4 regions of the Micromonospora sp. R311 genome follow, and region 2 is predicted to be linked to each of the others. Evidence: riboswitches for the same ligand, from Rfam matches in the RefSeq annotation. Region 2 holds a riboswitch; each other region holds the start of a gene.

Region 1 (7,358 bases), on a different contig from region 2:
CGTCACGCAGCCGGGCGGTGGGGTTGCGGGCGATGGCGAGGAGCACGTGCCCGTGGTTGGTGAGGAACGTCCAGTTCCGGGTGTTCCCGTTCTCGCCACTCGTCATCGCCATGCCCGCCATGGTATGGCCCGCCGCGCCGAAATTCCGTCTCGCCTCGTCCCCACCGACCGGCCGCACACCGGCGGGCCGGCACGCCGCCGTGGACCCCGCCGCCCCGGGGCGGCACCCGCGATCGGGGGCGTCGCCAGGGTCGGGCGGCGTCGATGGAGCAGGCCGGCCGGGGCGGGCAAGCGTTCGGTGATACATGAAATGCATATCACGCATATCTTGACGTACCTTTGCGCTCGGTGTGACCGTGGTGGCAGCCCGCGCCCGACCTCCGGCCGGGGTTGACCAGGTCGCTTACGTCGAAGGACGAGGTGAGGGGATGAGCCGTCCCGGTTCGCCCGGTGTGCAGCCGGGCTCGTCGCGCGAGTCGGCGGCGGCGGTGCCGAGCACGCCGGCACAGGCGCTCGCCGAGTTGTCCGCCGGCAACCGGAGGTTCGTCACCGGCGTCCCGCGCCATCCCAACCAGGACGCCGGGCACCGCGCCGCGGTCGCCGACGGGCAGCATCCCTTCGCGGTGATCGTGGGCTGCTCCGACTCCCGGCTGGCCGCCGAGATCATCTTCGACCGGGGCCTCGGCGACCTCTTCGTGGTCCGGACCGCCGGGCACACCACCGGCCCCGAGGTGCTCGGCAGCGTCGAGTACGCGGTGACCGTCCTCGGCACGCCGCTGGTGGTGGTGCTCGGGCACGACTCGTGCGGCGCGGTGCAGGCGGCGAAGGCGGCGGTGGAGACGAACGCGCCGCCGGCCGGTCACCTGCGGGCGGTGGTGGACGCCGTCATGCCCAGCCTGCGCCGGGCCGAGGCCGAGGGCGTGGCCGACGTCGACGGGATCGTGGACATCCACATCGCGTGCACCGTCGAGGCGATGCTGGACAGCTCGCCCGTGCTGGCTGCAGAGGTGGCCGCCGGGCGCTGCGCGGTGGTCGGGATGTCGTACCGGCTGGCCGCCGGCGAGGTGCGGACGGTGGCCGCGGTGCCCGGCGACCTGGCCGACCCCGTGGTGGACCCGGCCGCGGCCGTCGCCTGACCGCCACCCCCGCGACCGTCGCCTGACCGCCACCCCCGCGACCGTCGCCTGACCGCCACCCCCGCGACCGTCGCCTGACCGCCACCCCCGCGACCGTCGCCTGACCGCCACCCCCGCGACCGTCGCCTGACCGCCACCCCCGCGACCGTCGCCTGACCGCCACTGCGGCGGCACCGCCGAAGACGGCGCGAGGGCCGTCCCGCCCGGGGAACGGCCCTCGTGTCGCGCCGGCGCGGATGTCGCTACAGCAGCGAGACGTGGACGTGGTCGGTGTGGTTCGACGGCCCGCTGTACGACTTCCAGCCGGTCGCCGGGAACCAGATCTGCCGGTTCCAGATCACGTAGTAGATGCCCAGCCGGTCCGCGTTGCGGATCAGGAACGCGGCGAGGTTGTTGCCGTACATCCGGGTGTCCTTGTTGTGCCAGGGGGCGAAGCCGCTGCGCTGCAACGACCAGTCGCAGGCCCGGCCCTTGGGGTGCTCCCAGGGCCCACCGGGGCGGTAGCAGCCGACAAACCGGTTGAAGCCGGCCCGCTTGACCTCCTTGTACATGTGCAGCGTCCGCGGCGTGATGCAGCCGGAGGTGGTCGGGTCGTTCTCGCTACAGGACTCGGCCTTCCAGTCGCCGTCGGCGGTGCGGCCGGGGGCGACCCGGGCGACCGGCGAGGTGGCCGACACCAGGCCGCCGGTGAAGCCCAGCCCGCCGACCAGCGCCAGCGCCTTCTCCGCGTCCCGCTTGTTCTTGGCCATCAGGTTGGTCTGCTTCTGCTGCTCGCGGATCTCGGCTTCGAGCGCCAACTTCGCCTGCTCGGCGCGGTTCTTGACGGCGTTGATCTTGGCGAGCCGCTTGGCATTGACCATGTTCAGCTCGTCCAGGGCGGTGGCCCGCTCGACGAACGAGTCGGGGCTGTCGGCCTCCAGCAGCATGGCCACGGCGCCGATCCGACCTGTCCGGTACGACTGGGCGGCGATCTGGCTGACCTGCGGGGCGAGCGCGTTCAGCTCGGCCTCCGCCCGGTTGACCTCCAGCGCGAGTTCCAGTTGACGCTTCTTGGACTTCGCCAGCCGGGACTTCGCCTGCGAGTAGTTCCGGTTGGTCGACTCGATGACGTCCGTGATCAGCTTCGAGTCGTCGTCCTCGTGCCCTGAGGGGGTGGGGGGCTTGGGTGCGGCCGAGGCCGGGAGCGGCCCGGCGAGCACGGCCAGGGCCGCGAACACGGCCACCACAGGAGTCACCCAGCGGCGTAGGGGTGCCGTCACAGTGTTCCCTTCCGTCGACCGCCGACCGGGTTAGCTGACGGGTTCGGGGCGGAAGTGGCCCCTACCGCTGTCGCGGACTCACCCCACGTACCTGGGTCCCCGGCTCGCCTCGCGGCGATTGGGCGGCGGCACCGCAGGCGCCGCTGCGCGCCTTCGGCGGTGACCGGCAGCGAGGTTACCCGAGAGTCCACCGGTGGATCTACGTCCCGAAGCCGACTAAATGCGTTATTTCGTAATGGCGGAGGGTGACAGGTGATGCGTTTATCAAGCTCACCGGTCTGGACGGTCACGCTGCGGAGTCTCACCATGCGGTGTCCGTGCTCCTGTCCGGATCGGGCCACCCGGTGGGGGTGGCGGAGGAGGTGTTTCCGGCGCGCGGCGCGGCGAGCGCCCGCAGCGCGTCGGCCCGGTCCGTGGCCGGCCGGGAAACCGGAGGGGTGCCCGACGGCTCGCCGTCGCCGTCGCCGTCCTCGTCGCCGGCGGGGCGCTTGGCGCGGCCGGCCGTGGTCACCAGCGCGGCGAGCGCGGTGGTCAGCGGCACGGCGGCGATCAACCCGAGCGTGGCGACGGCGCTGCGGACGATCTCCTGGGCCAGGAACTCGCTGGTCAGGATCTGGGTCACCGACCGGGAGTCCGCGGTGAGCAGGAGCAGCAGCGGCAACGAGGCGCCGGCGTACGCCAGCACGATGGTGTTGACCGTCGAGGCGATGTGCGCCCGGCCGACCCGGGTCGCCGCGCGGTAGAGCTGGAGCCGGGACAGGCCGGGGTTGGCGTGCGCCAGTTCGGTGACCGTCGCCGCCTGGGTCACCGTGACGTCGTCGAGCACGCCGAGCGAGCCGATGATGATCCCGGCCAGCAGCAGCCCGTGCAGGTCGACGTCGGCCTGGAACATCGACAGCGTGGTCGCGTCCTCGGAGCCGTACCCGGTGAGATGGGTGGCGGCGGTGGCGAGGGTGCCGAGCACTCCGGTGAGCACCAGGCTGCCGAGCGTGCCGAGCACCGCCACCGAGGTCTGCGCGGTCACCCCGTGCGTCAGGTACAGCACCACGAACATGATCAACGCGGCGCCGACGATCGCCACCAGCAGGGGCGACCGGCCGGAGCTGATCCCGGGCAGCACGAAGGCGAGCAGGATGGCGAAGCTGGCCGCCAGGCCGGCCAGCGCGGCGAGCCCGCGCCACCGGCCGAACGCGACGATGGCGGCGGCGAAGAGCACGACCAGCCAGACCAGCGGCTTGCCCCGCTGGTGCTCGGCGATGTTGTAGCTGCTCGCGGTCGGGTCGGCCGGGTCGGTCAGCTCGACCAGGATAATCTCGTCACCCACCGCGACAGTCGGGGCTCCGGGCCCGGTCGGCACCGGCGTCTGCACCTCCCGGCCGGCGTCCGGGCCGTCGGCCACCTTGACGGTGACCGTGCCGCACGGGCCCGCCGCCGGATCGGGCGCCTCCGGTGCCGGCGGGCAGGCCTCGGTCACCACCCGGGTGACGGTGCCGTGGTGGCGGGGCGGGTCGGTGCCCTGGTCGGCCCCGGGGGTGTCGCGGGGCCAGAGCAGCAGGGCGGCGACCACGGTGGCGAGGACGAGCGGGACCACGGCCGCGACGAGGATCCGCCGCACCCGGGGCGGGGCGGACGGAGCGGGACGGGTGTGGTCGGCGCCCATTGAGTGTCTCCCAACGAATCCGGGGCAGGGTACGTGTCGGCGGGCCGGTCGGTTCAGTGGCGCCGGCGGGCCGGCCCGGATCGCGGGCGGGTTCGCCCGAGGGTGGCGACGCGACCACGTACCGTCGACCCGCTGGCCGGCCGTCCACGGGCCGCCGGCGGCGCCGGTGCCCGGTGGGCGCGGGACGAATGGTGCGAGATCCGGAGGGCCATCGTGCCGAATCGTAACCATCCCGGTATCCGGACGCAGGTCGCGTGGGCTGGTGTCGGGCACCTCACCCGGCGGTTGGCCCGCGCGGGCGTCTCCGTTCGGGGATGTTGGAGGCATGGCTGAGCACACCCCGTCCCGCCGGGAAGGCGCGGCGCACGGCGAGCACGATGGGCACGGCGGGCACGGCGGGAACGGCGGGCACGACAAGCACGCCGGGCACGACCCGGAGATGTTCCGCCGCCGGTTCTGGCTCTGCCTGCTGCTCACCCTGCCGGTGGTGGCGACCAGCCACATGGTGATGGACTGGTTCGGTTACTCGCTGGAGTTCCCCGGCCGGTCCTGGGTGGGGCCGGTGCTCGGCTCGGTGGTCTTCTGGTGGGGCGGCTGGCCGTTCCTGGCCGGCGCGGTGCGGGAGGTGCGCGACCGGGCGCCAGGGATGATGCTGCTGGTCGCCATGGCGATCACGGTCGCCTACGTCGCCTCGCTGGCCACCAGCGTGGGCGCCTTCGACCTGGACTTCTGGTGGGAACTGGCCGCTCTGGTCACCATCATGCTGCTCGGGCACTGGCAGGAGATGAAGGCGATCGGGCAGGCGCGTGGCGCGCTCGCCGCGCTGGCCGCCCTGCTGCCCGACGACGCCGAACGGGTCGCCGGGGACGGCCGGGTGGAGCGGATCGCGGTGGCCGAGCTGCGGGTCGGCGACGTGGTGCTGGTCCGGCCCGGCGGCCGGGTGCCGGCGGACGGGCGGGTGGTCGACGGCGCCGCCGAACTGGACGAGTCGATGATCACCGGGGAGTCCCGACCGGTGCCGCGGTCGGCCGGCGACCGGGTGGTGGCCGGCACGGTGGCCACCGACTCGGCGATCCGGGTCCGGGTCGAGGCGCTCGGCGAGGAGACCACGCTCGCCGGCATCCAGCGCATGGTCGCCCAGGCCCAGCAGTCCAGCGGGCGGGCCCAGGTGCTGGCCGACCGGTTCGCCGCCGGGCTGTTCTACGTCGCCACCGCCACCGCCGCGGTCACCGTGCTGGTCTGGACCGTGCTCGGCGACCGGGACGAGGCGGTGGTCCGTACCGTCACCGTGCTGGTGATCGCCTGCCCGCACGCGCTGGGCCTGGCCATCCCGCTGGTGATCGCGCTCTCCACCGCGCTGGCCGCGCGGTCCGGCATCCTGGTCAAGGACCGGCTCGCGCTGGAGCGGATGCGCACCGTCGACGCGGTGCTGTTCGACAAGACCGGAACACTGACCCGGGGCGAACACGTGGTCACCGACCTGGCGGCGACGCCGTCCGCCGACGCGGACGAACTGGTGCGGGTCGCGGCCGGGGTGGAGTCCGACAGCGAGCACCCGCTGGCCCGGGCGATCGTCGCCGCGGCCGGTGCGCGCGGCGGCCCGGCCCCCGCCACCGGGTTCCGCTCGCTGCCGGGCCGTGGCGTCCAGGCCACCGTCGCCGGCCGGGAGTACGCCGTGGGCGGGCCCGCGCTGCTGCGGGAGCTGGGCGTACGGCTTCCGGACGGGCTGGTGGCGGCGACCGACCGGTGGTCGGAGCGGGGCGCCGCGGTGCTGTACCTGGTCCGGCTGCCGGACACCGCCCTGGGTGCGCTCGCCCTCACCGACGAGGTGCGCCCCGAGGCGCGGGAGGCGATCACCGAACTGCGTGCCCAGGGCGTCCGGACGATCGCGATGATCACCGGGGACGCCCGGCCGGTCGCCGAGGCGGTCGCCGCCGACCTCGGCTTCACCCCCGGCGTCGACGAGGTCTTCGCCGAGGTGCTCCCGGCCGACAAGGACGGCAAGGTCACCGAGTTGCAGCGGCGCGGGCTGACGGTGGCGATGGTCGGTGACGGGGTGAACGACGCGCCGGCGCTGGCCCGGGCCGACGTCGGCATCGCGATCGGCGCGGGCACCGACGTGGCGATCGAGTCGGCCGGGGTGGTGCTCGCCTCGTCCGACCCGCGGGGGGTCACCGGCGTGATCCGGCTCTCCCGCGCGTCGTACCGGAAGATGCTGCAGAACCTGGGCTGGGCGGCCGGCTACAACGTGGTCGCGCTGCCGCTGGCCGCCGGAGTGCTGGCCTGGGCGGGGCTGGCGCTGAGCCCGGCGCTCGCGGCGGTGCTGATGTCCGCGTCCACCATCGTGGTGGCGCTCAACGCCCAACTGCTGCGCCGGGTACGGCTCGGCCCCGTGGAGCCGGTCCGACCCGCCGACGAACCGGCCAGGGCCGGCCCGGCGGACCGGGGGGCCGGCTAGCGTGGAAGCGTGCGAACGGCGCGGGCGGTGTCGGCCGGGCAGTGGGCCCGGCTGCTGCTGCTGTTCAGCACGTTGTTCGGGCTGGCCGCCATGCACACCCTGGGCCACGGAGTGCACGCCGGCCACGGCTCCTCCGTCGCCGGCCACGGCTCGTCCCTCGCCGACCACCATGGTGGGGTCGTCGTTGACGGCGTCAGCGCGGTCGCCGCGCACCTCGCCACCGCGGCGGCCGCGGTCGTCGTTCCGGCCCTCGGCTCCGGCGGCTGTCCGGACGGCTGCCCGACCGGGCGGGTGCTGCCCTCGGGCGGGTCCGGGGGCGGTGAACTGCCCGGGTGGGGCGTCTGTCTGGCCGTGCTCGGCGCGCTCGGGGTGTCGGTGCTGGTCGCCGTGCTGCTGCTGGCGTCGGCGCGGGTCCCGGGGGTCGACATCCGGCCGGTGCGCCGGTCCGCGGCGGCGTCCCGGGCCCCACCGCCGCGGCCGGTCGGTCTGCGGCTCGCCACGGTCGCGGTGCTGCGCAGTTAGGACGACCCGGCGCGGAAGAGGGCTGCTCCGCGCCTCCGTCCTGCTGCGCAACCACCGACACCGAAAGGCTGAACAGTGTTGACTCGTACCATCGCGCGCCGTGCCGCCCTGGCCGGCGTCGCTGTCACCGGCGTCCTCGCCCTGGCCGCCTGCGGCGGGGGCCACTCACCGTCGGGCGTGGGTCACGACATGCCCGGCGCCACCGCGACCGGCGGCGCCTCGACCGGCGCGGCGGCGTTCGACCCGGACGACGTGATGTTCGCCCAGATGATGATCCCGCACCACCGGCAGGCGGTGGAGATGGCCGACCTGGCCGACGCCCG
Region 2 (7,358 bases):
GGCCCGCGTACTGATGAGGCGCCCGTCGGACGGGCGAGTGGAGGTGCTCGCGTGAGCCTGTCGATCGTGAAGTCGGTTCTGCCCGGTGGTGTCATCGAGATCGCCCCGCGGGGCGAGATCGACGTCGACACCGCGTACGAGGTGCGTGAGGCGATCGCCGAGGTGCTGGCCAAGGGGCACCCGACCCGCATCGAGCTCAACATGCGCCTGGTCACCTTCATCGACTCGGTCGGCATCAGCGCGATGGTCGCCGGCTTCCAGACCGCCGAGGTCAGTGGCGTCAAGCTGGTCGTCACCGAGCCCAGCCGGTTCGTGCACCGCCAGCTCTGGGTCACCGGCCTGCTCGGCCTCTTCGGCGCTCCGGAGCCCTACTACGCGGGCGCTCCCGCCCCGGAGGTCCTCCCCGGCGCCTGATCGCCGAGCGCCGGCACCCGGCCCGACCGCTGGCCGCCGGCACCGCGACTGAGCGTCGGCCGCCGGCACCCCGACTGAGCGTCGGCCGCCGGCACCCGGCCGGCCCCCGCGAGGGCATCGGACGACGACGTCAGGTGGTCGACGCGGCGTCGTCGAGGCCGGCGAGGTCCACGTCGGTCACCTCGGTGACCGCGCGGATCGCCGTCACCGAGGCGTACCCGTCGGCGAGCAGCGCCAGGTCGGTGCCGGGCTGCACCGCCTGCCCCGGCTCCTCCAGCGACGTCCGCACGTACCCGTGCCCGGACTCGGCCACCGTCATCTGCACCTGGCCGAAGCTGGCCAGCGACCCGCGGCGCACCCCGCGCAGCCGGTCGTGCGGCAGGTCCGGTGCGTTCACGTTGAGCACGCTCTCCACCGGCCCGGCGGTCAGCCGGGGGAGCAGGTCGAGGGCGACCCGGGCCGCGGTCGCCCAGTGCCGCTCGGCGTCGCGTACCCGGGCGGCGGCGGCCACCGCGGCGCCCCCGCTGGCGGCGGTCGCCTCCCCGGCGGAGAGCACGTCGAGCGAGACGGCCATCGCCCGGCAGCCGTTCGCGGCGGCGGTGAACGCGGCGCCGACGGTGCCCGAGTGCAGCACGGCGCGGCCGGCGTTGGCGCCCCGGTTGATGCCGGAGAGCACCACCGACGGCGGCGCCCCGAACGCGCCGTGCACGGCGATCAGCGCGATGAACCCGGGCGAGCCGCCGACCCCGAAGGCCGGCACCCCGGGCAACTCCGGCAACGGATGGTCGCGGACCACGACGTGTCCCTCGCGTTCCACCGCGGTCATCGCGGCGCTGGTGCCGCTCGCCTCCTCCAGCGGGGCGGCGACCACCACGTCCAGCCCCCGGTCCACCGCCGCCCGGGCCAGCGCCTGGATGCCGGGCGCGGCGATCCCGTCGTCGTTGGTCACCAGCACCCGCAGCGTCATCGCTCGGTCGCCCGCTCGGCCAGTTCGTCCGGGGTGGTCCGCTCCTGCGGCCGGCTGCCCGCCGGCACCAGCCGCACCCGGTCGACCAGGCCGGTGATCGAGTCCAGCCGGCCGGTGCCCAGGCCGTGCCGGGTGACGTTCAGCGCGCCGGCCGCCGCCCCGGTACGGATCGCGGTCCGCACGTCGCCGCCCCGGGCCACCACGGCGGCCACCCCGGCGGTCATCGAGTCGCCGGCGCCGCGCGGGTCGGCCGCCTGCAGCCGGGGCATCTCCACCTCGAACACCTCGCCGTCGACCAGGGCGAGGGCGGGCTGGTCGGCCCGGCTCACCACGACGTTCTCGGCGCCGCCGGCGTGCAGGTCGTACATCGCCCGGGTGAGCTGCTCCTCCTCGTCACCGGCGGCCCGGCCGTCGGCGATCAGTTCCTCGTGGCTGACCTTCAGGAAGAACACGCCGCTGTCCAGCACCGCGGCGAGGTGCTCGCCGGCCAGGTCGACCACCACCCGGCCGCCGTTGGCGCCGAGGTCGGCGGCGAAGCGCCGGTAGAGCTCGGCCGGCACCAGCGACGGCTCGTTCGGACCGCTCAGCACGCTCACCGGCGCGCGCAGCCCCTCGCCGAGCGCCAGGTTGTAGAGCTCGTCCAGCTCGTGACGGCTCAGCGGCTGCCCGGGCACGTCCACGATCTCCCGGCGGGCGCCGTCGCGGCGGTCGTGCACGTACCCGCCGCTGCCCGAGTCGCGGACCACCACCTTGAGGTCGACCCCCTCGCCGACCAGCAGCGGCTCCAGCACCTCGCCGATCTCACCGCCCAGCGCGGTGCAGAGCACCACGTCCACGCCGAGCGACATCACCATCCGGGCCTGCCAGACCCCCTGCCCGCCCGGGTGCAGGTGCAGCTCCGGCTGGTCGCTCGGCTGGTCGACGGTCACCGTCAGCCGGGGCGTGGGGGCGAAGACCATCACGTGGCCGCTCATCGGTGGCATCCCGGCATCATTCCGTCCTCCCTGGCCCGGCACGGCGGGTGATCCCGCACCAGCTGACCGTAGCCGCGACGCCGGCCGTCGTCCGCCGGTCCGGCCGGTGCCGGTCGGGGCGTTGCCAGGCGGACCCGGCGTGGGCGACGATCGTCCGACCAGTGACGGTGGGGAGACGGCGTGCTCAGGCAGGATTCCTTCAGCTACACCGTCCAGGCCCGCTGCCCGGTGGCGGAGGCGGCGGCGTTGCTCGCCGACCCGACCCGGCAGGCGGAGCTGCACCCGCTGATCGTCCGGGTCCGCCGGCTGCGGACCCGGCCCGGGGCCCGGGCCAGCTACGCGATCACCGATCGGCTGGCCGCCGGGCCGCTGCGATTCCCGGTCACCTACCGGGCGGACGTGCTGGTCGCCACCGCCGACGAGATCGTCACGATGGCGCGGCAGTGGCCGGCCACGACCGTGCGCAACCGCACCCGGTTGCGGGCCGAGCCGGACGGGGTCCGGATCGACGTGGAGATCACCCTGACCGCGCCGGCGCCGCTGTTCCGGTACGCCTTCGGCCAGGCCCGCTCCGCCCACCTCGGGCTGGCCGCCCGGTTGGGCGCGGTGCTCGACCGCGGCCCGGCCGACCCGCCGCCGGTCGGCTGAGCGGTGCAGCCGGGCCGCAACCGGGATCAGCGGGCCGCCGCCGCGGTCGGGCGGCGCGCGGCCGTGCGGGTGGCCCGCCGCAGCCGGCCCCACGGCTTGTACGTGGAGAGCACGGTCGCGACGATCAGCAGGCTGGTCGACACGGACGGGGCGACCACCAGGTCGATCCGTTCCCGCACCGGGAACGCCGCGCCGGCCTCCCCGGCGTGCCGCAGCGCCGGGGTGAGCACGAACAGCACCAGCCCGGTCATCACGGTGGTGAGCAGGAACTTGACCAGCACCCAGCGGTGCCGCAGCAGGCCCCACGGGGTGAGCAGGGCGCTGGCCACGCCGACCAGCCAGACGGCCACGCTCAGCGGGGCGAAGAGCACGGTGCCGACCAGCGCGGAGATCGGGTAGACGGCGGCCGGGTCGGCGCCGCGCAGCACGGCGACGCCGAGCGTCAGCAGGACCAGGTCGACGCCGAGCCAGCCGAGCGAGGTGACCAGGTGCAGGGTGAGCAGGGCCTTGCGGGCGGGAGGCGGAAGACGGCTCATACCCGACGATGCTGCCGCCGCGCCGGGCTCGGGTCGTCGGGCCGGCGACGACACCCGCGATACGTCCGGGGGCGTAGCCCGGGGCGTGCCGGCACCGCGTCCGGCGTACCCGGTGACCCGCCGTCGGGGCGGGTCACCGGTGCCGGGCGTCAGTACACCGACAGGTGCACGTGGTTGGTGTGGTCGCTGGACGGGTCGCCGCCCGCCCCGCTGTAGGACTTCCACCCGCTGCTGGGCAGCCAGATCTGCCGGTACCAGATCACGTAGAGCACGGCGAGCCGGTCGGAGTTCCGGATGAAGAACGCGGCCAGGTTGTTGCCGTACGTCTTGTCCCCGCCGGTGGCATCCCCGCCGAAGCCGCTCTTCTGCGCCGCGAAGTCGCAGGCCCGGCCCTTCGGGTGCTCGCCCGAGCCGCCGGAGCGGTAGCAGGAGACGTACCGGGTGAAGCCGGCTGCCTTGGCCTGGTTGAGCGCGTGCAGGGTGCGCGGGGTGATGCAGCCGTTGGCCGGGGTCGGGTCGTTGACGCTGCACGACTCGGCCGGCCAGGAGCCGTCGGAGTTGCGCGGGGCCGGCTTGGCCGTCGCGGTGGAGGTGCCCCGGTTGGAGGTGTCCCCGCCGGAGGCCTTCGCGTTGGCCACGGTCAGCGCCCGCTCGGCCTGCTCCTTGCGCTTGGCCATCAGGGTGACCTGCTTGCGCTGCTCGCGGATCTCGCCGTCCAGGGCGAGCTTGGTCCGGTTGGCCTCGTCACGGGTCTCCTGGAGGTCGCGCAGCACCCGGTCCTCGTTGGCCGCGACCGCGTCGAGCGCGGCGGCGCGGTCCATGAAGCCGTCCGGGGAGTTGCTGTTGAGCAGCGCGGACGCCACGCCGAGCCGCCCGGTGCGGTACGCCACACCGGCGATCTCGCCGACCTTGCTGCTGCGTTCGGTCAGCTCGCGCTCGGTGGCCTGGAGCTGGACGCCGAGTTGCTGTTGCCGCTTGACCGACTTGTCCAGCGCGGCCTTGGCGTCCAGGTAGCCCTTGCTGGCCGCCGCCAGCTGGGCGCGCAGGGCGGGGGTGCCGCCCTCCTCGTCCTGGCCGGGTGCGGCGGCGAGCAGGCCGGTGGCCGCCGGGGCGGCGCCGGCCGGTGCGGCGGGCGCGATGGCGCCGCCGAGCGCGAGGGTGATGACGATCAGTGCCGCCACCCGGGCGGCGGTGCGTCGTACAGGTGCCACTACTGGCATACACGTGTCCTTCCGTCAGCCGCCGACCGGGTTAGCTGACGGGTTCGGGACGGAAGATCCCTACCGCTGACGCGGATGCACCCCAGGAACATGGTTCCCCGGCTCGCCCCTGCGGGCGATTAGGCGGCGGCCACCGCCGGCACCGGTGCGTGCCGCCGGGCGGAGGCCGGAGCCGAGCCTACCGGTGCCCGTGTGACCAGTGCAGCGGAAGTGACTGACGGTGCGCACGTGGTCACCGAAAAATCGGGCATAGGGGAACAATACCCACGCAGATTTAAGGTTGTGCTCATTACCACTCAACCGACCCGCAGATCCCAGGGGACGCACCCGGCTCGATCTGCAACGTCGCGTGCTCGATCCGGAAGTCCTGCTGCAGCGCCGCGCGGGCGTCCGCGAGCACCCTGCCGACCTCCGCGCCGGGCGCCATGGTCAGGTGCGCCGAGGCCACCTCCATGCCGGAGGTCAGCGTCCAGACGTGCAGGTCGTGGACGCCGGCCACGCCGGGCACCGCGGCCAGCCGGTCGTGCACCGCGGTGACCTGGAGGTGCTCGGGCGCGGCCTGCACCAGGATGCGCAGCGCGGCCCGCCCCAGCCGCCAGGTGCGGGGCAGGATGAACAGGCCGATGGCGACGGCCACCAGCGGGTCGGCCCACCACCAGTCGGTCAGCGCGATCAGCAGCGCCGCCCCGATCACGCCGAGCGAGCCGAGCAGGTCGCCGAGCACCTCCAGGTACGCCCCCTGCAGGTTGATGCTCTCCCGGGCGCCGGAGCGGAGCAGCGCGAAGGCGGCCACGTTGGCGAGCAGGCCGAGGACGGCCACCGCCAGCATCGGGCCGGCCAGCACCTCCGGCGGGTGGCCGAACCGGCGGATCGCCTCTACCACCACGTAGACGGCGACGCCGGAGAGCAGCACGGCGTTGGCCAGCGCGGCCAGCACCTCGAGCCGGTAGAGCCCGAAGGTGCGCTGCGGGTCGCCGGCCGTGCGTCGGGAGGCGGTGATTGCGGCGAGGGCCATGCCGATGCCGAGCACGTCGGTGAACATGTGCCCGGCGTCGGAGAGCAGCGCCAGCGAGCCGGTGCGGAAGGCGGCCACCGCCTCCACCACCATCAGCGCGGTGAGCAGGCCGAACGCGGCCCAGAGCCGGCCCCGGTGGTGGTGGGCGGCGTGCACCGCCGACCCGTGCTGGTGGTCATGACCTGCCCCCACGCGAACACCCTCCGCCGCCCGTCCGGACCCGGTCAAATATATGCTCACATAGCTATGTATGCAACTGTTGGGCGGGCCGGCACGCCCCGCGGGCGGGCCGCCCCGGCCCTCAGCCGGTCGGGTCGATGGTGGTCAGCCGCTGGGTCGCCCGGGAGAGCGCCACGTAGAGCGTGCGTACCCCGGACCCCGGATCGGCCCGGACCTCGCTCGGCGCGACCAGCACCACCCCGTCGTACTCCATGCCCTTGGCCTCCAGGCTGGTCACCACCTGGAGCCGGGGAGCGCCCAGGCCACCCAGCCAGCCGGCGACCTCGGCCCGGCGCGGCACCGGCGTGATCACGCCGACGGTCCCCTCCACCTCGGCGAGCAGCGCGGAGGCCGCCTCCAGGACGGCGGTCTCCAGCTCCGCCGGCGGCACCACCAGCTCGACCGGGTCGACGCCGGTGGACCGGACCGCGGTGGGCAGCGGCAGGTCCGGGTAGAGCCGGCGGATCTCGGCCGCCGCCACCGCGAAGATCTCCGCCGAGTTGCGGTAGTTGGTGGTGAGCGTGAACTGGTGCCGCTTGCGCCGGCCGAGCGCCTGGTCCCGGGCCCGGGTCAGCTCCTCCGGGTCGCCGGTCCACGCGGTCTGCGCCGGGTCGCCGACCACCGTCCAGGACGCCAGCCGGCCGCGCCGGCCGATCATGCGCCACTGCATCGGCGAGACGTCCTGCGACTCGTCGACCACCACGTGGGCGTACTCCCGGTAGTCCTCCGGGCGCTGCCGGGTCGCCTCGCGGGCGGCCCGCTGCCGGTCGGCGAAGGTGCTCAGCTCGCGGACCCCGCCGGCCAGCTGGAACGGGTCCCGCTTGGCCCGGGCCGGGCGAACCGGCTTGCCGAGCAGCGCGTCCAGCTCGTCCAGGAGCGCGACGTCGGCGACGGTCAACCCCTCGGTCTCCAGCGTCCGGTACGCGGCCGTCAGCAGCCGGATCTCGCGGCCGGAGAGGATGCCACCGGCGTACCGGCGCAGCCGTTCCTCCTCGGCCAGCCAGCCGAGCACGTGCCGCGGGTGCAGCCGGGGCCACCAGGCCTTGAGGAACTCCCGGAACTCGGGGCGGTCGGCCAGCTCGTCCTCGAAGGCGCGCTGTTCGGGCAGCCGGCCGATGTGCAGCCGCCGGGCCTGCGCCCAGAGCGCGGCGAAGATGCCGTCGAAACCGGCCCGGCGCACCTCGTTGCGGCGGGCGCCCCGGGGCAGCGCGCGGTCCCGGATCGCGTCCAGCTCGGCGCGCTCCAGCCGGAGCAGTTCGCCCCGGTAGAGCAGCCGCAGCTCGCCCGGGCCGTCCGGCACCGCGTCCCGGACCGCCCGCTCCAGCACCCGGCGCATCCGCAGCGAGCCCTTCACCGCCGCCACCT
Region 3 (7,358 bases), on a different contig from region 2:
GCTCGTGACCGGCTACGCGCCCCGGTTACTGGCCCACGGATGGCCCGTGACGGCCCCGGCACCCCCAGCACGGCGACCGCTGTCGCTGTGCTGGAGGTGCCGGGGCACGTAGCGTTGCGGGGCGCGTCGTTGTGCGGTTGCCTACCAGTCAGGCAACTCAAGATCGAAGACGTCTGAACCCACGCCCGAGCGCGCGCTCCATTCGGCCCTCTGGTCGTTGTCACTGCTGCCGGTCAGGGTCTTGGTCGGTCCGTCGTCGCCCGCCACAACCAGCGGCCAGGCGGGCGTTCCGCGCCGGCCGTCCTCGCCACTGAACGAGAAGGGCGCGGTAAAGGTCCATTGCCGACCCCGGGAATCAGTTACCTGCGCGCCGTCGTCCAACATGGCAAACGGTCGGTAGACGAGTTCACCGTCGAGGTTCCACTCCGATGCAGGATCGAAGAACAGGCCGTAGTCCGCGAACTCCGAGGTGGGCGGTTGCCCGGTTCTCCAGGCAACCCAGCCCTTTCCAGACGCCTTGTATTCGTTCTTCGCGATCTCGAGGATGTAGACCTCGGTTTCGGGGACGAAGACATGCGCCTGATCACCGGCGTAAAGCGTTTCCAGGTCCTCACGAAAGCGCTGCAGAGTATGGCCCCAGTCCCCCGAGTCGATCCCGTGGCCCGATCGTGCTGGTTCGGCGTCCGACTGGAACACCACCATGTGCTTGCGTCGCTCCTTTATCCGCACAGGCCAGTCGTCGGCGTGAAGTCTCCAGATGTCGCCTGGACGGCCTGCGTCAATCGGTATTGCCACGATGACCTCCGTTGCCGCGGCCGCGTGCCGCAAGTCATGCAACCGCAGGCCGCCAGTCTGCTCTCACCCCATGGATTCACCACGCCGTCCGGGCGGCCGATCTGGCGCGGCAATCTCAACAAGGTCATCGACCCAGGCCGCCATGACCTACCAGCACGCCACCTCGGAGGCGGATCGGGCCATCGCCCAGGCGGTGAGCGACGCGGTGAAGGCCGAGCGCAAGAAGGCGGGCAAGAAGCCGGCGGCCGGCTCCTCGGACAAGGCCAAGGGCAAGGGCAAGAAGGCGGGCAAGAAGCGTGGCTAGTGGCCCGTGGATGGCCCGTTCGGAGCTGCCGACCCCAGCAACGTCGAAGGCCCTGGGCGGAACTTTCGTCCTGACCAGGGCCTTCCGATCGGAGCGGGTGACGGGAATCGAACCCGCACTGTCAGCTTGGGAAGCTGATGTTCTGCCATTGAACTACACCCGCAAGCGGGACCACTGTACCTGAGTCACCGCCCCGGCGCACCCAGGTACCCCCTCCGCCCGACCACCCTGGCAACGCACCTTCCCGGGGATTCAAGATCGCCGCGAAACACCGCAGCCACCCGAGGGCAACACTCCGCGCACCCGACGCCGGCGCCCAGCCGCGTTGCCAGGAAAAAGTTTCCCTCCGGCAACATATGGTCGTTCTCAAATTTGTCGATCGGTTGTAACCTCTCCCCCACGTTCTCAGCCACGGCGTGACACACCCCCTGTCATGCCGCCAGAAAGAGGTGGGCCCATGGGACTTCGTCCCGACCTGCTGACCCGGCGTACCGCCGGTGTCGCGTCGACGACCCTCGCGCTGCTGCTCAGCACCGCCGCGGTGGGCGTCGTACCGGCCGCTTCGGCCTTCTCCGCCGCCCCCGGTGAGGTGTGCGTCGAGCCGGCCGACGTCCACGCGGACGCCCGGATCAAGGCGGGCGGCGCGGCGAAGCACGAACCGAACGAGCTGACCCTCGCGGAGACCCGCGAGCGGGAGGCCGATCTGGCCGCCGCGCTCCGCGAGCGCGCCCGGTTCCGCACCGGCGCCGGGGCGACCACCCTGGCCACCGTCACCATCCCGGTCGTGGTGCACGTGATCCAGCGGGACAGCACCCGGGCCGGCGGCAACATCCCGGACTCGATGATCACCTCGCAGATCACCGTGCTGAACCAGTCCTACAGCGGAGCGACCGGAGGCGCGGCCACCGCGTTCAGCTTCCAACTGCAGAAGATCAACCGGGTGACCAACCCGGCGTGGTACCCGATCGTGCAGGGCTCGTCGGCGGAGCGGTCGATGAAGACCTCGCTGCGGGAGGGCGGCAAGAACACGCTCAACGTGTACCTGGGCGAACTGAGCGACGACCTGCTCGGCTGGGCGACCTTCCCGCAGCGGAAGCTGAGCAGCATGGACGGCGTGGTCGCGCTGAGCGAGTCGCTGCCGGGTGGCACCGCCGCCAACTACAACCAGGGCGACACCGGCACCCACGAGGTCGGCCACTGGCTGAACCTCTACCACACCTTCCAGGGCGGCTGCTCGGGCACGGGTGACGGCGTCAGCGACACCGCTGCCGAGGCCTCACCGGCCTTCCAGTGCCCGACCGGGCGGGACACCTGCACGGCCCCGGGCGTGGACCCGATCACCAACTTCATGGACTACACCTACGACTCGTGCATGTACCAGTTCACCGCTGGCCAGGCGAGCCGGATGCTGACCGCGTGGAACGCGTACCGCGCGGCCTGATCTGACGTACCACCCACCGGTGCCGGCTCCGAACGACGGAGCCGGCACCGGTGTCTTCGTGGCTCAGGCGGCCTCGCGGTGGGCGTCGTGGGCGGGCCGGCGCGCGCGCGACGCGGGCTCGGCGTCCCGGGCGTCGGGCACCGCCGGGTCGAGCCAGACCTGGACGGCGGGCCGGCCGTGCCCGTTGCCGGGGCCGCCCACGGCGCCCGGGTCGCGGCGGGCGAGCATGGCCACGTCGACGGTGAACTCGAACAGCCGCCAGTCGACGTGCGTGGCGGCCCGGAAGCTGCGGGCCAACCGGGCGACCCGGGCCGGGTCGGTGACCGGCCGGGCGTGCCCGGCGACGTAGGCCTCGTCGTCGCTCTCCTCGGGCGGGAAGGAGTGCAGCGCGTAGCGCCCGTCGCGCTCCAGGTCGCGTCGTTTGGGTGAGTCGACCACGAAGCAGAACAGGCCCTCGTCGGTGATCACCGGGGAGACCGGGTGCACCCGGGGCCCGCCGTCGGCGCGGACCGTGGCCAGGTAGCCGAAGCCCGGCCCGTACTGCTGCATGAGAAGGCGGATCCCGTCGGCGAGTCGGGGCTCGTCAGCGGCGAATTCGGACCAGGAAGCCATGCGGACATTCTATCGAACACGTGTACGAACACCTAGTCCGACACGCAGGTCACCCGGGACGCTTCGCTATGGTGTTCCGATGCTGCTCTCCGACCGCGACCTGGTCACCGAGATCAAGGCGGGCACCCTCGCGCTGGAGCCGTTCGAGCCCACGCTGGTGCAGCCGTCCAGCATCGACGTACGCCTGGACAAGCTGTTCCGCGTCTTCAACAACCACCTCTACACGCACATCGACCCGGCCCGGCAGCAGGACGAGCTGACCTCGGTGGTCGAGGTGCCCGACGGCGAGCCGTTCGTGCTGCACCCGGGCGAGTTCGTGCTCGCCTCGACGCTCGAGGTGATCTCGCTCGGCGACCAGCTCGCCGGGCGGCTGGAGGGCAAGTCCAGCCTGGGCCGGCTCGGCCTGCTCACCCACTCCACCGCCGGCTTCATCGACCCCGGCTTCTCCGGCCACGTCACGCTGGAGCTGTCCAACGTGGCCAACCTGCCGATCACCCTCTGGCCGGGCATGAAGATCGGCCAGCTCTGCATCTTCCGGCTCTCGTCGCCGGCCGAGCACCCGTACGGCTCGGCCGTCTACGGCTCCCGCTACCAGGGGCAGCGCGGCCCGACGCCGAGCCGCTCCTGGCAGCAGTGGCGCACCTGGCCGACCCGCTGACCCGCGCGCAAAGGGGCCCGCTCCGGCGTCGGAGCGGGCCCCTTTCCGTGGTACGCGGTCGTCAGTCCGGCCGGCCGAAGCTGTGGATCGGGCCGTCGTCGAGGCGCTTCATCTTGATCGGCACCCCGGCGCGGGAGGCGTGCACCACCCAGCCCCCGCCGACGTACATCCCGACGTGGTGCAGGTCGGCGTAGTAGAAGACCAGGTCACCCGGGCGCAGCTCGCTCCGGCTGACCGTGGCGGTGACACCGCGCTGCTGCGCGGCGTTGTGCGGCAGCGAGACCCCGGCCTTCGCCCAGGCGGCCAGCATCAGCCCGGAGCAGTCGTACGAGTTCGGGCCCTCGGCGCCCCAGACGTAGGGCTTGCCGATCTGGGCGCAGGCGAACTTGACCGCCACCCCGGCCGCGCCGCCCGGGTAGCCGGCCGGGCACGGCGCGGGGCGCAGCGGTCCGCCGCCGCCGTTGCCGTACACCCGCAGCCGCAGCTTCTGCAGCCGGTCGATCTCGGCGTTGATCTCCTTCTTCTTCGCCGCCAGCTGGGCCTCGGCCCGGGCGAGCTGGGCGATCATCTCGTCCAGCGGCGCCTTCTTGGCGGCCAGCTGGTCGCGCAGGTCGGCGACCTGCCGCACGTCCCGCTGCTGGCGCTCGGCGAACCGGTCGAGCAGTTCGAGCTGCCCGACCACCTCGCCCGGCGAGCTGCTGCCCAGCACGGCGTTGATGGTGAGCACGTTCTCGCCCTTGTAGGCGCGGACGGCCAGCGCGCTGACCTTCTGCATCGCCGCGTCGACCTGTGCCTGGAGGGGTTTGATCTGGGCGGCCAGGGCGTCGGCCTGCTTCCGCTTGGCGGCCAGGTCCTGGCGGGTGGCGTTGTGCCGTTCGATGATCGGTTCGAGCTTGTTCCAGTCCTCGTCGATCTGGCGCTCGATCTCGGCGACGGTGGGTTCGGCGTGGGCCGCCGTGGCGCCGCCGGTCAGGACGACGGCGAAGCCGACCAGGGCGGCGAGTGCGGTGGTGAAGCGGGACCAGCGTGGGCGCGGCGCAGCCGTCGTCGGGTCGGCGGACGCCGACCGTGCCGACGGTGGCCGCGGGGCATGGTGTGCCACCGGGCTCCGTACTCCTTCTTCCTGTACCGCCTACCGGGTTAGCTGACGGGTTCGGGCGGGAAGGGGTCGCCCTACCGCAGTGACTGCGGATTCACCCCGGGTTACCTGGTTCCCCGGTTCGCTCGCGAGCGATTCGGCGGTGCCGGACCGTTACCGCCCGGGTTGGACGGAGCTGTTGTCGGGCCGACGAATGACCAGAGTAGAGACGCTCGTTATCAATCCGCAACCCGTGTCGCCGTGACACTCCGTACCTGGCGGGATCGACGACCCTCGTGGGGACGGCTCGAAGGTTTTCTTCCTCTGAGGTTGATATATGGAAAGGTATTGACGGCGGACGGGCGCCGGGGTGAAGGTGGCCGCATCGTCCACCCGTCTGACCAGGGGGTCCGATGCACCTGTCCACGAGATCGAGGAGCAGGCGTGCCCTGCTCGCCGCCGCCGCGGCCCTCGCCATGGCGGTCACCCCGTTCACCGCCAGCGGTCCCGCCACCGCCGACTCGATCGACCGGCAACAGCAGTACGCCGCCGCGGCCGCCGAGTTCGGCGTGCCGGAGAGCGTCCTGCTCGCCGTCTCCTACCTCGAGTCCCGCTGGGACACCCATCCCGGCACCCCGAGCACCAGTGGCGGCTACGGCCCGATGCACCTCACCGACGCCGCCCACGTCACCTCGCTCCCCGGTGGCAGCCACATCGACGAGGGCGAGGACCCGCGCGGTGACGAGTCACGGCCGTTGGCCGTCGCCGCGCCGGCCACGGCCGAACCGGCGCCGGCCGCTCCCGGCGACGCCGCGCTGCAGACCCTCCAGGCGGCCGCCGCGCTCACCGGCGCCAGCGCGGAGGCGCTGCGGTCCGACCCGACCGCCAACATCCGCGGCGGGGCGGCGCTGCTCGCCGCGTACCAGCGGGAGCTCGGCGGCCCGGTCGGCGCGGCCAGCGACCCGGCGGCCTGGTACGGCGCGGTGGCCCGCTACTCCGGCGCCGGCGCCGAGGACACCGCGGCCGCCTTCGCCGACGAGGTGTACGGCCAACTCCGCGAGGGCGCGAGCCGGACGACCGACGACGGGCACCGGGTGACCCTGCCGGCCCGGGCGGTCAGCCCCGACGAGTCGGCCCTGCACCGGCTCGGGCTGCGGCGCGCCGAGCGGCCCGACGGGCTGGAGTGCCCGATCGGCATCGGCTGCGAGTGGATCCCGGCTCCGTACCAGAAGTACGGCCCCCGGCCCGGCGACTACGGCAACTACGACCTGGGCAACCGCCCGGCCCAGCAGAAGCTCGAGTACATCGTCATCCACGACACCGAGGGCTACTTCTGGCCCAGCGTCAACCTGGTCAAGGACCCGAAGCGGGTGGGCTGGCACTACACGCTGCGCTCGGTGGACGGCCATATCGCCCAGCACATCAAGACCAAGGACGTCGGCTGGCACGCCGGCAACTGGTACGTCAACGCCAAGTCCATCGGCCTGGAGCACGAGGGCTTCGCCGGCCACGGCACCTGGTACACCGAGGCGATGTACCGCACCTCGGCCAAGCTGGTCCGGCACCTGGCGCTGCGGTTCAACATCCCGCTGGACCGACAGCACATCATCGGCCACGACAACGTCCCCGGCACGGTGGCGGCGAACGTCGCCGGGATGCACTGGGACCCGGGACCGTACTGGGACTGGTCGCACTACTTCGACCTGCTGAAGGCGCCGTTCCGGTCCACCGGCACCCCGCGGACCGGCCTGGTGACCATCGACCCCGAGTTCGCCGGCAACCAGCCGGCGTTCACCGGGTGCTCGCGGCAGCCGCCGGGGGTGCCCACCCCGCTGCCCCCGGTGAGCGACCCGTGCCCGCTGCGCGGCTCGTCCGCGGTGCTGCTGCGCAGCGCGCCGAGCCACGACGCGCCGCTGGCCGTGGACCTGGGCGAGCACCCGGACGGCTCGCCGGGCACGATGTACGTCCCGGACCACAGCGCCCGGGGCTCGGCCGGCCAGACGTACGCCGTCGCCGAGGTGCGGGGGGACTGGACGGCGATCTGGTACCTCGGTCAGAAGGCCTGGTTCCACAACCCCGCCTCGGCGCCGACGGCGAAGTGGGCCACCGGCTTCGTGGTGACGCCGAAGCCCGGCAAGGCGACGATCCCGGTCTACGGGCGGGCCTACCCGGAGCAGGCGGCCTACCCCGCCGGGGTGCCGTACCAGGCGATCTCACCGCTGCAGTACACGCTCGCCGCCGGCCAGCGGTACGCGGTGGGCGGGGTCCTGCCGAGCGAGTACTACCGCGCGGTCACCTTCGACGGGTCGTCCCCGGGCGACTGGACCGTGGTCAGCGGCGACCTGCGCTACGTGCAGGTCCAGTTCGGCCACCGGATCGGCTACGTCAACCTGGACGACGTGTGGCTCCTGCCGTCGGCGGTCGGCGCTCCCTAGTCGCCCGCCCGGGTCAGGGGCTCCCCGCCGAGCCG
Region 4 (7,358 bases), on a different contig from region 2:
CGGGTCGAGGAACATCCGCACCTTGTCCTCGACGAAGAGCGGGTGCGAGCTGTGGATCGGGATCGGGCTGGACTTGCCGCGGTCCTCCGGGGCGTCGCCGTAGAGCAGGGTGCCCAGGGTCTTCAGGTCCTGCGGCAGGTAGCGCAGGTTGGGGTAGCGCTCCTGGTGCGCGGCGATGATCTTCGCCATCGACTTGACGTACGGGGAGATGGTCAGCGCCAGCCGGTCGGTCGGCTCCAGGGCGGCCTTCTTCTTCTCCACCCGCAGGCTGTCGCCGTGCAGGAACATCGACGGGCAGCCGATCACGTCGACCGCGGAGAAGCCCAGGGCGCGCAGGTAGCTCTCGGTGATCTCCCCGCGTACGCCGATGCTGTGCGATCGGTCGAGCACCGCCCGGACGAACCGGGTCACCACCTCGTCGATCGGGCGCAGGTACTCGCGGTCACCCTTGACGTCGGTCTGCACGCCGACACCGAGCACCACCACCGGGATCTTGAGTCGCTCGATGAACTTGGTCATGGTGACGAGCCGGTGCGCGTAGCTGCGCCGGAAGGCGTTCGCGAGCGGAATGACGAACACGTCGTACCGCTCGTTGAGCGTGTCGGCCTCGCGGAGATCGATCTTGAACCCGTTCGAGGTGATCTCGGTGCCCCGGGTCTTGAGCAGCTTGTGCGCGGCGTGGCTGAAGACGAGGTTGCCGTTGTTCTCGCCGATCCAGTTGCCCTCGAACGCCTCCTCCGGGGAGTAGACGTCGAACGGTCCCTTCTTGGCCCGCATGAGGATCCGCTGGTGCATCTCGCCGCTCCGCCTCTCGTCCGCCCCCGTGTGCGTTCCGGGCGGACACACCGTCACCGCTCGACTCCGACCGGCCACCGGGGCCGGGCGGCTCGCACCTGAGGGTTCGGGGAATATTAGGCCACCGGACGTCCCGTGCACAGACGCCCGTCGCCGTCGTGCCCCGGCCGCCCCGCCCGGTAGGGTGCCCGGGCGGGGCGGTCCGGCTCGGCGAGGTCTCGTTCGCCTGCGACCTCGTGCACGTCTTCGTGATGATCACCGTGCTCCGCACCGGTGACCGGGGGACCGGCTTCACCGGGCTGGTGTGCACCGGCGGTGCTCGGCTTCCTGCCCACCGCGCCGGGCGCTGGCCGCGCTGCCGCACCGGCACGTGCCGACGCCGACGATGCGCCGGTTCGCCCCGCGCCGTCCGAACCGGACGGTGCCGGGCGGCGCCGCGGTGCCGGCCACGGAGCGAGGCTTGGTGTCCCGGCGGGCGCCGTGCCGGGCGCAGGCACGCCGGACCAGCGATCGGCGTACGTCGACTCCCGCTGGGGCGTCCACCCTGGTCGGTGCCGTCGGCGCGGCGTCCGGACGACACGCCCGGTGGCGATGCGGGGGACCGGCCCGGACGGTAGCGTGGTCGCCGTGCTTCCCGTCGCGCTCACCTGTCCCCTGTGGTGGGTGGCGCGCTGGGCCGCGCGGCTGACGGCCGGCCTCGCCGTCGCCGTCGCGCTCGCCCTCGGTGCCGGCGCCCCCGGCGCCGTGGCCGCACCGGCCGGTCCGGAGCCGGCGCTGTGCACCGCGGGGGCGGCCGGTCCGGGCGTCCCGGCCCCGCCCGCCGCGGCCCTCGCCGGCGCGTTCGCCGACGCCGGCCCGGCCGGGCACCCGGTCCGGGGCACCGCACCTGCCGGCCCGACCGCGACCGCCGGTCCGGCCCTCGTGCTCGTCGGTTCCGCCGCGCTCGCCGCCGCCGACGAGCAGCCTGCCGCGCTCGCCGGTCCGGCCGCCGGGCCGGAGCCGGCCGCAGCCCCGCCGGCGGTCGTCGCCGGGCCGGCCCCGGCGCCGGCCGGGTCGCTCCCGGCCGCCCGGGCCCCGCGCGCCCCGCCGCACTCCTGATCCGTCCGCGGGGTCGACGCCCCGCCCACGATCCCTGCCCCCGCACCCGTCCGGCCCCGCCACAGCGCCCGGACGCGGCTTCCCGCTTCCGCATCCGCTTTCCCCCGTGAGGTGCCGACCTTGGAGACCGTCCTCTACTACCAGTTCCTGATCGGGGTGCCGCGGGCCGCCGCCATCTGGTCCGGCCTGCTGGTGCTGGCGCTGACCGTGCTCACCGTGCTGGTCGCCCGCCCCGAGCGCCCCACCGACGAGGAGTCCGCCCCGGTCGGGCCGGCCGAGCCCGACCTCGCCGACCTGCGCCGCTACGCCGAGGAGGTGGCTGTCGCGGCGACCCGGGCGGCGCAGACCGCGCGCCGCCGGCGGGCCGACTGGCTCGCCGCGCAGGCGGAGGTCGAGCGCACCTGGCAGGCGTACGACGAGGCGGAGACGGCCGCCCGCCGGTTCCTCGGGGCCGCCGCCCTGCCCGCCCCGCGCACCCCGCGCACGCCGGCCGAGTACGCCGCCCGCGAGCGCTGGCTGCACCACGCGGCGATGGCCGCCCACTGGCGGGGAGAGCTGTCCGCCCGGCAGTTGTCCGACGTGTTCGGCCACCGGGCCGGTTGGGACTCCCGGCGGCACCCGGTCGAGCAGGAGATCGTGCTCGCCCGGGCGGTGCGCGAGCAGCGCCGGGCCGGCTACCGGACGGCCGCCGAGCGGGAGCGGTCGGCGTGGCGGGACGCCGAGTCGGCCGCCGAGGCGGCCCGTGCCCTCGCCGCCGAGGCGTACGCCGCCGCGGCCCGGCTCCGGCCGGGTCGGCTGCCCGCACCGCGTGCCGAGGCGGTGCCGGCGCGTGCCGTCGCCGCGGCCCGCTGGCGGCCGGCGCGGGTGGGCTGATCCGCCGAACTATTCCGGTGACGCCGGTCACAGTGGCCGCGGAATCGGTCATCGGGCTCGTCCCGGTCGATGCCTGTCGACAATTCCGGGTCGACGGCGGTGGCTTGTCCGGTTGTCGACCCGAGATGTCGTCGGAGAGGTCCGTCCCATTGAGTCACGTCAGTGCGCAACTGCCCGCAAAATTGTCGTGCCGGATCAGGTTTACGCAGGTGAACTGGGGTTGGCAGGCTACGGACTGACCAGTAATGTCGGCCCGTCTGGTGCGGTTACCGATCGCAAGAGGCGACGCCGCGCCGACCCGCTCAATCGTGATCACACGAACCGGGGAACCAGTGCACCTTTGGGGTGAATCCGCGGGCCACGGCCCGTGGTAGGGCGTTCTTCCCGCCCGAATCCGTCAGCTAACCCGGTCGGCGGTGTCGGAAGGAGTTCCATCCTCGTGCAGCACGATCCCACCCCTCGCTTGTTCCCCCACCTCCACGGCCCCGCGGTGCCCGCGCCGCTCGCCCCGATCGCGAGCTGACCCGCCGGAAACCGCCCCCGCCCGACAGTCGGGCGCTCCCCTGAGTGGTCACCAACCCGCGGACGAGACGTCCGCGCGGTGGCGCCGGCCTGCCCCCCGGACCTGGCGCCGGTGTGCCGCTCACCCCCCGAGTCCCGTGGAGGAATCCGTGAAGCACCACCTGAAGCGCCAGTTGCGCCGCATCACCACCGACCGCCCCTACCAGGTCGCCGCCGCCTCGGCCGCGGCCCTCGTGCTCGCCACCGGCGCCGGTGCGCTGGCCGCCGGAGCCGACGAGGCCCCGGCCTCGGCGCCGGCCGCGGCCACCGTGGCCGAACTGCGGAACGCGCCCGCCGCCGCCTCGCGGGGCGAGGCCCGGATCGGTGCGGTCCCGTCGAGCGCCGCCCCGTCCAGCGCCGCCGCGTCGGCCGCCGCCTCGTCGGCCGCGCCGAACCCGGACCTGACCCGCAAGCAGAGCACGCCGAAGCCGCCGTCGCGCAAGGTCCTCGACTACGACTACCAGGCGCAGACGACGTACTACAACTGCGGCCCGGCGGCCGTGCGGAACGCGCTCAGCGCCACCGGCATCGAGCGCACCCAGGACGCCCTCGGTGCCCAGCTGGGCACCACCGAGATGGGCACCAACTCCGCCGAGGACACCACCCGGGTGCTCAACGCGGTGGTGAAGGGCAACCCCTACCGGACCCGGATGATCTCCGGCCGCGCCGCCACCCCGGCCCAGATGGACCAGCTCCAGGCCGACGTGGTCCGGGCCATCACCGCCGAGCGCGGCGTCGTGGTGAACATCGCCGGCAGCGCCACCGACACCGCCGGTGGCTGGCACTCCTTCCCGGGCGGGCACTACATCGCGGTGGTGGGCTACGACGACGACGGCCGGCTGGTGAAGATCGCCGACTCGGCGAACCCGGCGACGGCGTCGTACTGGATGACCACCATCGACCTGGCGAACTGGGCCGCGACCCGCGGCTACTCCGCCTGACCGCCACCGTCCCGTCGCACCGTCCGGGCGCCGGTTCCCCACCGGGGGAGCCGGCGCCCGGCGCGTCCCGGCCCGCGGCCCTCGCCCCGGCCGTCCGACCGGTGGCACACTGCGCCCTATGGACTCCGAATCGGATACCCGGGACGGCCGGCGGCCGGTCCTGCTGCTGCTGCACGGCATGGGCGCGACCGGCGAGGTGTGGCTGCCCTGGGCGCCGTTGCTGGAGCGCCGGTGGACCGGCCGGTGGCTGGCGCCGGACCTCGCCGGGCACGGCTGGTCCCCGCCGCTGCCCCGGTACTCCTTCGCCGGGCTGGCCGGGCAGGTCGCCGGCGGCCTCAAGCCGGGTGACCGGCTCGTCGTCCTGGGCCACTCCCTCGGCGGGGTGGTGGGGCTGGCGCTGGCCGCGCGTACCGCCGGGCTGGACGTGGACGCGGTGGTCGGGCTCGGCATCAAGGCGGTCTGGTCGCGGGACGAGCTGGCCCGCGCCGCCGAGCTGGCCGCCCGCCCGGTCACCTGGTTCGCCACCCGGGACGAGGCGGCCCGGCGCTACCTGCGGGTGAGCGGGCTGGCCGGACTGTTCGCCCCGGACCATCCGGTGGTCGAGGCGGGGCTGCGGCAGGTCGACGGCCGCTGGCGGCTGGCGATGGACCCGGCCGCGTTCGCGGTGGGGGAGCCGGACCTGCCCACCCTGCTGGCGGCGGCCGACGTGCCGGTGGTGCTGGCCCGGGGCGAGCGCGACCCGATGGTCTCCGACGCCCAGCTCAAGGAGTTCGGGGTGCCGGTGGTGACCCTGCCCGGCCTCGGGCACAACGCCCACGTCGAGGACCCGGAGGCGGTGCTCGCCCTGGTCGACCCGTACCGCTGAGCCGCGGTTCGCGGCGGAGATCAGGGTGTTGTGCCGCCACGCCCGGCGTCTCCGGGATAACATGCCCGTACGTCCCGGAGTGCGCCGGGAGTCCTGTTTGTCCGGGTGATCCTTTCGCGCCGACCCCGTCGGATCACCCGTAACCACCACCCCTCCTGTCCACATCCGAACGAGGTAGCGCCGCGCCCGGTCCGGGCGCGGCCGCTGTTCGACAGGAGGAAGCCCATGTCCGGGCTGACCACAGAGATGATTCCACCGGCCAGGCCGGTCATCGGCGAGGCCGAGATCGAGGCGGCCGTGCGGGTGCTGCGCAGTGGCCGTGTCGTCCAGGGGCCGGAAGTCGCCGCCTTCGAGGCGGAGTTCGGCGAGCTGGTCGGGGGCCGGCACTGCGTCGCGGTGAACTCCGGCACCTCCGCCCTCCAGCTGACCCTGATGGCCCTCGGGTTCGGCCCGGGCGACGAGGTCATCGTCCCGTCGTTCTCCTTCGCCGCCACCGCCAACGCGGTCCGGCTGGTGGGCGCCCGGCCGGTCTTCGTCGACATCGAACCGGCCAGCTTCTGCCTGGACCCGGCGGCGACCGCCGCGGCGGTCACCCACCGCACCGTCGCGATCATGCCGGTGCACCTGTACGGGCACCCCGCCGCCATGGACCAGATCATGGCGGTCGCCGAACGCCACGGGCTGGCCGTGGTCGAGGACGCCGCCCAGGCCCACGGGGCCACCCTGTCCGGACGGCCGGTCGGCGCGTTCGGCACGGCGGGCTGCTTCAGCTTCTACCCCACCAAGAACATGCACTCCCTGGAGGGCGGCATGGTCAGCACCTCCGACGGCAAGCTGGCCCGTACCCTGCGGCTGCTGCGCAACCAGGGCATGGAGCAGCGGTACGCGAACGAGATCGTGGGCGCCAACATGCGGATGACCGACGTGGCCGCGGCGATCGGCCGGGTGCAGCTGCGCCAGCTGCCGGAGTGGACGGAGCAGCGGCGGGCCAACGCCAAGCTGCTCGACTCCCGGATCACCGGCCTGATCACCCCGCCGGTCGCCGACGCCGCCCGGCACGTCTACCACCAGTACACGGTGCGGGTACCGGGCGGTCGCCGCGACGCGGCCGGGCGGCGCCTCACCGAGCTGGGCGTCGGCAACACCGTCTACTACCCCACGCCGATCCACCGCCTCCGGCCTTACCTGGGCGAGGACGGCAGGCCAGGCCCGTGGGAGCTGCCCGAGACGGACCGGGCCGCCGCCGAGGTGCTCTCGCTGCCGGTGCACCCGTCCCTGTCCCAGCAGGACCTGGAGCGGATCGCCGAGGGCGCCAACCTGGCCGGTGGTGCCCGGTGACGCGGGCCAGGCTGCGCGCGGGCCTGATCGGCCTCGGCGCGATGGGACGCAACCACGCCCGGGTCCTCGCCGGGCTGGACGGCGTGGACCTGGTCGGGATCGTCGACCCGGCGGGCGATCCGACCGGCGCGCTCCCGGTGCCGGTGGTGCCCGATCTGGACAGTCTGCTGAGGCTCGGCGTCGACTACGCCGTGGTCGCCTGCCCGACCGCGCTGCACGAGCAGGTCGGTCTGGCGCTGGCGCACAGCGGGGTGCCCGCGCTCATCGAGAAGCCGCTCGCCCAGTCCGTGGCCGCCGCGGTTCGGCTCGCCGAGGCGTTCGAGGCCGCCGGCCTGGTGGCCGGCGTGGGGCACATCGAGCGGTACAACCCGGCCCTGCAGAGCCTGCGCCTCCGGTTGGAGGCCGGCGAGCTGGGCGAGGTGTTCCAGGTGGTCACCCGGCGGCAGGGGCCGTTCCCGCACCGGATCGCCGACGTCGGGGTGGTGATGGACCTGGCGACCCACGACATCGACCTGACCAGCTGGGTCGTCGGCCGGGAGTACCGCACGGTGTCGGCCCGTACCGTCTCGCGCAGCGGCCGGCTGCACGAGGACATGGTCGCCGCGGTCGGCCAGCTCGCCGGCGGTGCGATGGTCAACCACCTGGTCAACTGGCTGAGCCCGTTGAAGGAGCGGTCCACGGTGATCACGGGGGAGCGGGGCTGCTTCGTCGCCGACACCCTCACCGCCGACCTGACCTTCTACGCCAACGGGGCGATCGACACCGAGTGGGAGGCGCTGCGCGCGTTCCGCGGGGTCGCCGAGGGCGACATGGTGCGCTACGCGATTCCGAAGCGGGAACCGCTGCTGGTGGAGCACGAGCGGTTCCGCGACGCGGTCGACGGCAAG

Evidence for each region. Region 2 has a riboswitch for cyclic di-AMP ahead of AC1WTP_RS20780 (coiled-coil domain-containing protein). Riboswitches for the same ligand answer to the same signal wherever they lie in the genome.
Region 1: it holds a riboswitch for cyclic di-AMP, as region 2 does, so the genes downstream of both, AC1WTP_RS23860 (coiled-coil domain-containing protein) here and AC1WTP_RS20780 (coiled-coil domain-containing protein) in region 2, are expected to answer to the same signal.
Region 3: it holds a riboswitch for cyclic di-AMP, as region 2 does, so the genes downstream of both, AC1WTP_RS03725 (C40 family peptidase) here and AC1WTP_RS20780 (coiled-coil domain-containing protein) in region 2, are expected to answer to the same signal.
Region 4: it holds a riboswitch for cyclic di-AMP, as region 2 does, so the genes downstream of both, AC1WTP_RS25315 (C39 family peptidase) here and AC1WTP_RS20780 (coiled-coil domain-containing protein) in region 2, are expected to answer to the same signal.

Annotation. Positions count from the first base shown of each region.
Region 1 is NZ_JBSWCE010000029.1:73,039-80,396, forward strand. It holds gene AC1WTP_RS23850 (helix-turn-helix transcriptional regulator) at 1-121, opposite strand, end outside; gene AC1WTP_RS23855 (carbonic anhydrase) at 429-1,136, shown strand; gene AC1WTP_RS23860 (coiled-coil domain-containing protein) at 1,379-2,395, opposite strand; cyclic di-AMP (ydaO/yuaA leader) riboswitch at 2,400-2,530, opposite strand; gene AC1WTP_RS23865 (YibE/F family protein) at 2,697-4,055, opposite strand; gene AC1WTP_RS23870 (heavy metal translocating P-type ATPase) at 4,381-6,513, shown strand; gene AC1WTP_RS23875 (hypothetical protein) at 6,523-7,035, shown strand; gene AC1WTP_RS23880 (DUF305 domain-containing protein) at 7,111-7,358, shown strand, end outside.
Region 2 is NZ_JBSWCE010000024.1:24,411-31,768, reverse strand. It holds gene AC1WTP_RS20805 (STAS domain-containing protein) at 52-414, shown strand; gene surE (5'/3'-nucleotidase SurE) at 545-1,381, opposite strand; gene AC1WTP_RS20795 (1-phosphofructokinase family hexose kinase) at 1,378-2,355, opposite strand; gene AC1WTP_RS20790 (SRPBCC family protein) at 2,536-3,003, shown strand; gene AC1WTP_RS20785 (hypothetical protein) at 3,030-3,539, opposite strand; gene AC1WTP_RS20780 (coiled-coil domain-containing protein) at 3,689-4,750, opposite strand; cyclic di-AMP (ydaO/yuaA leader) riboswitch at 4,764-4,895, opposite strand; gene AC1WTP_RS20775 (cation diffusion facilitator family transporter) at 5,049-5,966, opposite strand; gene AC1WTP_RS20770 (HelD family protein) at 6,076-7,358, opposite strand, start outside.
Region 3 is NZ_JBSWCE010000003.1:184,564-191,921, forward strand. It holds gene AC1WTP_RS03695 (hypothetical protein) at 142-702, opposite strand; gene AC1WTP_RS03700 (hypothetical protein) at 938-1,099, shown strand; tRNA gene AC1WTP_RS03705 (tRNA-Gly) at 1,192-1,262, opposite strand; gene AC1WTP_RS03710 (zinc metalloprotease) at 1,557-2,540, shown strand; gene AC1WTP_RS03715 (pyridoxamine 5'-phosphate oxidase family protein) at 2,604-3,152, opposite strand; gene dcd (dCTP deaminase) at 3,232-3,810, shown strand; gene AC1WTP_RS03725 (C40 family peptidase) at 3,872-4,912, opposite strand; cyclic di-AMP (ydaO/yuaA leader) riboswitch at 4,925-5,061, opposite strand; gene AC1WTP_RS03730 (N-acetylmuramoyl-L-alanine amidase) at 5,302-7,323, shown strand.
Region 4 is NZ_JBSWCE010000032.1:68,945-76,302, reverse strand. It holds gene AC1WTP_RS25330 (polysaccharide pyruvyl transferase family protein) at 1-795, opposite strand, end outside; gene AC1WTP_RS25325 (hypothetical protein) at 1,423-1,893, shown strand; gene AC1WTP_RS25320 (hypothetical protein) at 2,005-2,766, shown strand; cyclic di-AMP (ydaO/yuaA leader) riboswitch at 3,056-3,197, shown strand; gene AC1WTP_RS25315 (C39 family peptidase) at 3,426-4,268, shown strand; gene AC1WTP_RS25310 (alpha/beta fold hydrolase) at 4,387-5,133, shown strand; gene AC1WTP_RS25305 (DegT/DnrJ/EryC1/StrS family aminotransferase) at 5,359-6,471, shown strand; gene AC1WTP_RS25300 (Gfo/Idh/MocA family protein) at 6,468-7,358, shown strand, end outside.